2 regions of the Agromyces marinus genome follow, and region 2 is predicted to be linked to the other one. Evidence: predicted binding sites of a transcription regulator. Region 2 holds the regulator's gene; the other holds the start of a gene.
What was found. Region 2 encodes LexA, which represses DNA repair genes until DNA is damaged. Its sites were predicted from a motif close to TCGAACANNTGTTCGA; they were not measured.

Region 1 (3,408 bases), 780 kb from region 2:
GGCGGCGCGCGGTGACGCTTCCGGCGCCGCGGAAGCCGAACGCGAAGACGAGCAGGGCGATCGAGAACAGCGCCGGCCCCGCGAACCCGGATCCGGGAACGCCCCACAGTGCGGGAGCCGCGACCGACCCGACGACGGTCGATGCGAGCAGCAACCCGCCGCCGAGGACCCAGGCGCGGCGCGCGTTCGTGGTGGTCGTCGCGTCGTCACGGGATCGGAAGTCGCTCACGACGGGAGTGTACCGGCCGCCTCACCGCGGCCCGGTCGCGCGCGTCAGCTCGTCGCGAACGCCGCGCAGACCTCGTGGTGCGGGAGCGCGACGTTCGCGTGGCCGTCGCGGCCGACCATGTCGCGCGCGGCGACGAGCACGTTCGCGACGGCCTCCTCGGTCGCCTGGACGACGGCCTCGAAGAACGGGTCGATGCGGCCCCACGGCACGAACTCGGCCGATTCGTACGGCTGGTCGCCGACCGGCGTGACCGGCATGCTCGACGTGAACGCGCCCGCGTTCGCGGTCGAGCAAGCCAGGAAGATGTCGCCCGAGAAGTGGCTGCCGCTCGTGCCGGTGCGCGCCAGGCCCAGGGGCACGCGGCGGGCGAGGGCCTCGCACTGGCCCGGGAGCAGCGGGGCGTCGGTGATCACGATGCCGATGACGCTGCCCGACCCGCCCCGCACGCGCGCTCGTTCGCCGTCACGCACGAACCACGCGGCATCCTCGTAGGGGTTCGGCGCCGCCGACTCGCGACCGAGCGGCCGGCCGGCGAGGCGCAGTTCGTTCCGGCTGCCGAAGTTCGCCTGGAGGAACACGCCGACGGTGTGCTCGCGCTCGCCGTAGACGACGACGCGCGATGCGGTGCCCGACCCGCCCTTGAAGCCGTAGCAGTTCATGCCGGTCCCGCCGCCGACGTTGCCCTCGGTCACCGGGCCGGTCGCGGCCGACTCGATCGCGGCGATCGCGTGCTCGGGGCGCACGTGGCGGGCGTTGATCTGGTTCAGGTAGCCGTCCCACGTCTCGCCGACGACGGGGAGCAGCCATTCGGCGGCGAGTTCCGGGTGGGCGGCCTGGGTCCATTCGTCGATGCCCGCGTGCACGGCGCCGACCGCGTGGCTGTTCGTGATGCCGATCGGCAGGGTCAGCGACCCGGACTCCTCGATCCAGCTCCGGCCGGTCAGTTCGCCGTTCCCGTTGAGCGAGTGGATGCCGGCGGCGCAGGGCACGCCGACGCCCTCGCGCCCCCTGGGCAGGATGGCCGTCACCCCGGTCCGTGCGACCGACGCCTCGCCGGGGGCGCCGTCGACGATCGTGGTGTACCCGACCTGGACTCCGGGGACGTCGGTGATCGCATTCCAGCGACCGGGGGTGCCGTCGAACGGGACGCCGAGGTCGCGCGCTCGCTGGGCCGCAGGTGGCGTGGTCGTCATCTTCGACTCCAATGTTTTCGAACGAGCGTTCAGATTTTGCTCATGCCCCAGAATACATGCTTGACAGGGCCTTGCTTCCAGTCTTGAATGCATGTTCAGACCACTCGAGACCCCGATCCCGAGCATCGATGCACGGCGAGGAGAACCTGCAATGACGCAACAGACTCACGACACGATCCCGCCCGGCGGGCCGGGCGCGCCGACATCCGAGCCCCCGGGATCGGGTGCCGGACAGCTCGCCCGCGGCCGGCTGCGGGTGTGGGACATCGTCTTCTTCGTCGTCTCGGCGGCCGCACCGCTGACGGTCGTGGCGAGCGCCGCGCCGACCACGTTGCGCCTCGGCGGAATCGGTGCGGCCGGTGCCATCCTGGTCTGCGGCGTCGTCCTGATCCTCTTCGCGGTCGGCTTCACCGCGATGTCGCGTCACGTCCGCAACACCGGAGCGTTCTACGCGTACGCCTCGAGGGGCCTCGGCAAGCCCGCAGGCATCGGCACCGCCCTCGTGACCGTCTTCGCGTACATCGCGCTCTCCATCAGCTTCTACGGCTTCCTCGGGTTCTTCGCCTCGCTGACGTTCACGAGCCTGTTCGGGCTCGACCTGCCCTGGCCGATCTGGTCGCTCGTGGCCGCCGGCTTCGTGGCGTTCCTCGGGTACCGCAAGGTCGACGTCGGCGCGAAGGTGCTCGCGGTGCTCCTGACGGCCGAGGTCGGCATCCTGCTCGTGCTCTCGATCGCGGTGCTGATCGGCGGCGGTCCCGAGCCCTGGAGCGCGGCGCCGTTCGCCCCCGAGCACGTGTTCCTCGCGCCCGGTGTCGCGGTCCTGTTCGTGATCGGTTTCGGTGCCTACATCGGCTTCGAGGGCACAGCGATCTACTCCGAGGAGGCCAAGGACCCGGCACGCACCGTTCCGATCGCCACCTACATCGCCGTCGGCTTCCTCGCCGTGTTCTACGCGTTCACGTTCTGGGTGCTCACCGTCGCGTTCGGCGCCCAGGGCGTGCTCGAGCTGGCAGCGACCGACGACTTCACCGAGATGATGTTCATCGCGGGCGACCAGTACCTGGGTGCCTGGACCGCGACGGTGCTCCAGATCCTCGTCGTGACGAGCTTCTTCGCCTGCCTGCTCGCGTTCCACAACGCGTCGAGCCGGTACGTGTTCTCGCTCTCGCGCGAGCGACTCCTCCCCGCGCCGCTGGCGCGCACCCACCCGACGAGCCGCGCACCCTATGTGGCCAGCACCCTCCTCGCCGGCATCGCGGTCGTGGCGATCCTGATCGCGTGGGCGGCGGGAGCCGACCCGATCCTCCAGCTCGGCATCTGGGCCTACGGGACCGGTGTCGCGGGCCTCGTGTTCGCGCAGTCGGTCGCGGCGATCGCCGTGATCGGGTTCTTCGCGCGAGACCGACGCGGCCACGGCCTGTTCCGCGTCGTCATCGCGCCGGTGCTCGGCGCGGCGGGCCTGATCACGGGCTTCCTGCTGATCGTGTTCAACTTCGAGTTCGTGACCGGACTGGACCCGGTCGCGAACCTGATCCTCCTCCTGCCCACGCCGATCCTGTTCATCGTCGGTATCGTGTGGGGACTGGTGATCAGGCGCCGTGACCCGCGGCAGTACGAGCGGCTCGCGGAACCGATCGAAGCGGAGTGACCGAGGAAGGCCGCACGTGAAGCAGTCCACCCGGCACGCGCAGCGCCGCGACGAACTCGTCGCGGCGCTGCGCCGCGTCGCCGGCAGGCGAGGCATCCTGCAGGCGAACGTGCGCGCGGTCGCGGCCGAGGCGGAGGTCAGCGCAGGCAGCGTCCTGTACTACTTCCCGACCTTCGACGACCTGCTGCTCGCCGCCGTCGACGGGGTGGTCGAGGAGTTCTACGAGCGGCGCCGACGCATCGCCGACGCGATCGCCGACCCGCGCGAACGGCTCAGGGCGATGATCGAGGCCGGTGTGCCCGACGAGATCAGCGACGACCTGCGGATCGTGTACGAGA
Region 2 (3,408 bases):
ACCTCGTGCCGGTCTACGCGCGACTGCTCGCCGAACTCGCCGCCGCCGGGGCCGAATGGGTGCAGCTCGACGAGCCCGGGCTCGTCAGCGAGAGCATCGACGAACCGCGTGAGCGCGTGATCGCCGCCGTGTCGGCCGCATACGACGCGCTCGGCGCTGCCGTGGAGCGCCCCGCCATCCTCGTCGCGGCCCCGTACGGCGGTCTCGACGACGCACTGCCCGCGCTCGCGGCGACTTCCGTCGAGGCGCTCGCCCTCGACCTCGTGCGCGGCGACGTCCCGACCGGGCTCGACGCCGCGACGACCGAGGCGCTCGCGGCGAAGACCCTCGTCGCGGGCGTGGTCGACGGGCACAACATCTGGCGGGGCGACCTCGCGCACGCCTTCGCGCTCGCCGATTCGCTGCGCGAGCTGTCGGGCGCGGTGGCCGTGTCGACCTCGACCTCGCTGCTGCACGTTCCGCACGACGTCGACGACGAGACCGCGCTCGACGCCCGGCTGGCGAGCTGGCTGGCGTTCGCCGACCAGAAGGTCGCGCAGGTGGCTGTGCTCGCCCGCGGCCTCGCCGAGGGGCGCGACGCGATCGCGGACGAGCTCGCCGCGGCATCCGCTGCCCTGGTGGACCGCGCCGGCGCACCCGGCGTGCAGGTTCCCGCCGTGCGCGACCGGCTCGACGCGCTCGGCGCGTCGGCGTTCGCGCGCGTCGACTACGACACCCGCGTCGCCGCCCAGGACGACCTCGCGCTGCCGGCGCTGCCGACCACGACGATCGGGTCGTTCCCGCAGACCGCCGACATCCGTCGCGCGCGAGCCCGCCTGGTCGCGGGCGAGCTCACCGACGCCGAGTACCGCGAGCTCATGCGGGAGGAGATCGCCCGGGTCATCCGCCTCCAGGAGGACCTGGGCCTGGACGTGCTCGTGCACGGCGAACCCGAGCGCAACGACATGGTGCAGTACTTCGCCGAACTGCTCGACGGGTTCGCGGTCACGCAGCACGGCTGGGTGCAGTCCTACGGTTCGCGATGCACGCGCCCGTCGATCCTGTGGGGCGACGTCTCCCGCCCGGCGGCCATGACCGTCGACTGGTCGACCTACGCGCAGTCGCTCTCCGACAAGCCCGTCAAGGGCATGCTCACGGGCCCCGTGACGATCCTCGCGTGGTCGTTCGTGCGCGACGACCAGCCGCTCGGCGACACCGCCCGGCAGGTCGCGCTCGCGCTGCGCGACGAGATCGGCGACCTCGAGCGGGCCGGCATCCGCATCATCCAGGTCGACGAGCCCGCGCTGCGCGAGCTGCTGCCGCTCAAGCGCGCCGACCAGCCCGCCTACCTCGACTGGTCGGTCGGTTCGTTCCGCCTCGCGACCGCGGGGGCGGCGCCGGCCACCCAGGTGCACACCCACCTGTGCTACTCGGAGTTCGGCGTCGTCATCGACGCGATCCGCGCGCTCGACGCCGACGTCACCTCGATCGAGGCGGCGCGCAGCCGCATGGAGGTCGTCGGCGACCTCGCCGCGAGCGGCTTCGACCACGGCGTCGGACCCGGCCTCTACGACATCCACTCGCCGCGCGTTCCGAGCGTCGAGGAGGTGCGGGCGCTGCTCGAGACCGCCGTCGCCGGCGTTCCGGCCGGCCGGCTCTGGGTGAACCCGGACTGCGGCCTGAAGACGCGCGGCTACGACGAGACCGTCGCGTCGCTGGCCAACATCGTCGCCGCGACCCGTGCCGTGCGCGAGGGCGTGACCGTCGGGGCCTGATCGGCCCGGTCGGCCCGGGTCGCCCTGATCCACGAGAGCGGATGCCGCGGCGCGAGCCGTGGCATCCGCTCTCGCCCGTCTCCCGCCCGCGCGGCGAGGCGGTTCGCGCGCGTCAGACCGTGCGGAGGACCGCGACGACCTTGCCGAGCACCTCGGCGTGGTCGCCGAGGATCGGCTCGAACGCCGTGTTGCGGGGGAGCAGCCAGGTGTGGCCGTCGCGCTGGCGGAATACCTTGACGGTCGCCTCGCCGTCGAGCATGGCTGCGACGATCTCGCCGTTCTCGGCGGTGGGCTGCGACCGCACCACGACCCAGTCGCCGTCGCAGATCGCCGCATCGACCATCGAGTCGCCGACGACCTTGAGGATGAACAGCTCGCCCTTGCCCACGAGCTGGCGCGGGAGCGGGAAGACCTCCTCGACCTGCTGCTCGGCCGTGATCGGGATGCCGGCGGCGATGCGCCCGACGAGCGGGACCATGGCCGCGTCGCCGACCGGTGCGGGATCGGCGGCGCCTGCCGGGCGTTCGGTGCCGGGCACGTCGATGAGGATCTCGAGCGCGCGCGGCCGGTTCGGATCGCGTCGGAGGTAGCCGGACAGCTCGAGCTGGTTGAGCTGGTGCGTGACGCTCGAGAGGGAGGAGAGCCCGACGGCGTCGCCGATCTCGCGCATGCTCGGCGGGTAGCCGCGATCGGCCACCGAGGAGCGGATGGCGTCGAGGATCGCGAGCTGCTTGGCGCTCAGCGTCTTGCGCCGACGGGACCGGCCGCCCGTGCCGCGCGCCTGGTCGATGTCGGTGCTCACGGGCCTCGCCTCCGGTTCGGCGTTCGGATGTCGGTGGTCGGTGTTCGACTGTCGTCGGACATTCGAAACTGTATCCGCCTCGCACGCGCACGACAAACATCCGTTCGAGTGTGTCGCGGAAACGGCGGCGGGAATCCCACCTCCCGACGCTTGCGGGTTCGAATGTTCGAAGATATATTCGGAACACAGGTTCGCATCCGGCCTTCCCGGCCGAAGGCCGGATGCGAGACCGACTCGGATCGGGCGGTGTCTCGGGAGGTGCGCAGATGAGTGCAGTGGTGATCAGGGCTGCCGGAGCGATGTCGGTGATGCCCGGCTTCCCGTCGCAGTCGCGTTCGCCGAAGCGTCGCCTCCGGTTGACGCGGCGTGGGCGCGCGGTGTTCACGACCCTGGCGGCGCTGCCGCTCGTGGCGGGCGTGCTCACGGGGGCACTGGCCTCCGGCGGCGCGGTCGCCGGCATCGACGACGGGCGTGCGCCCGCCGTGCTCGAGACGTTCGAGGTCGGCGCGGGCGACACCCTGTGGGCCATCGCCGAGTCGATCGCGCCGTCCGCCGATCCGCGCGACGTGATCTACGAGATCATGCGACTGAACGGTCTGCGCGACGCGGTCGTGCAGCCCGGCCAGCAACTCGTGCTTCCCGCCGCTCCGTGAGTGCGGACCCCGCCGAAACAGGCGCAACCGCGCGGATAGCATTGATCGGTGACGAGTCTCGACGATCTGCCCATCCGTGACGACCTGCGTGGCAAGGCGCCGTACGGTGCGCCGCAGAAGCACGTGCCGGTCGCGTTGAACGTCAACGAGAACACGCATCCGATCCCGGAGGACGTGGCGCACGACATCGTCGCGCGCG

Region 1: a site for LexA is predicted at 1,471-1,486, ahead of DSM26151_RS02415 (DmpA family aminopeptidase). Genes of this name have one in related genera too.

What each region holds. Positions count from the first base shown of each region.
Region 1 covers NZ_CP087879.1:497,469-500,876, forward strand. The annotation lists gene DSM26151_RS02410 (hypothetical protein) at 1-229, opposite strand, end outside; gene DSM26151_RS02415 (DmpA family aminopeptidase) at 274-1,422, opposite strand; gene DSM26151_RS02420 (APC family permease) at 1,574-3,070, shown strand; gene DSM26151_RS02425 (TetR/AcrR family transcriptional regulator) at 3,087-3,408, shown strand, end outside.
Region 2 covers NZ_CP087879.1:1,273,802-1,277,209, forward strand. The annotation lists gene metE (5-methyltetrahydropteroyltriglutamate--homocysteine S-methyltransferase) at 1-1,754, shown strand, start outside; gene lexA (transcriptional repressor LexA) at 1,867-2,544, opposite strand; gene DSM26151_RS06015 (LysM peptidoglycan-binding domain-containing protein) at 2,823-3,209, shown strand; gene DSM26151_RS06020 (histidinol-phosphate transaminase) at 3,258-3,408, shown strand, end outside.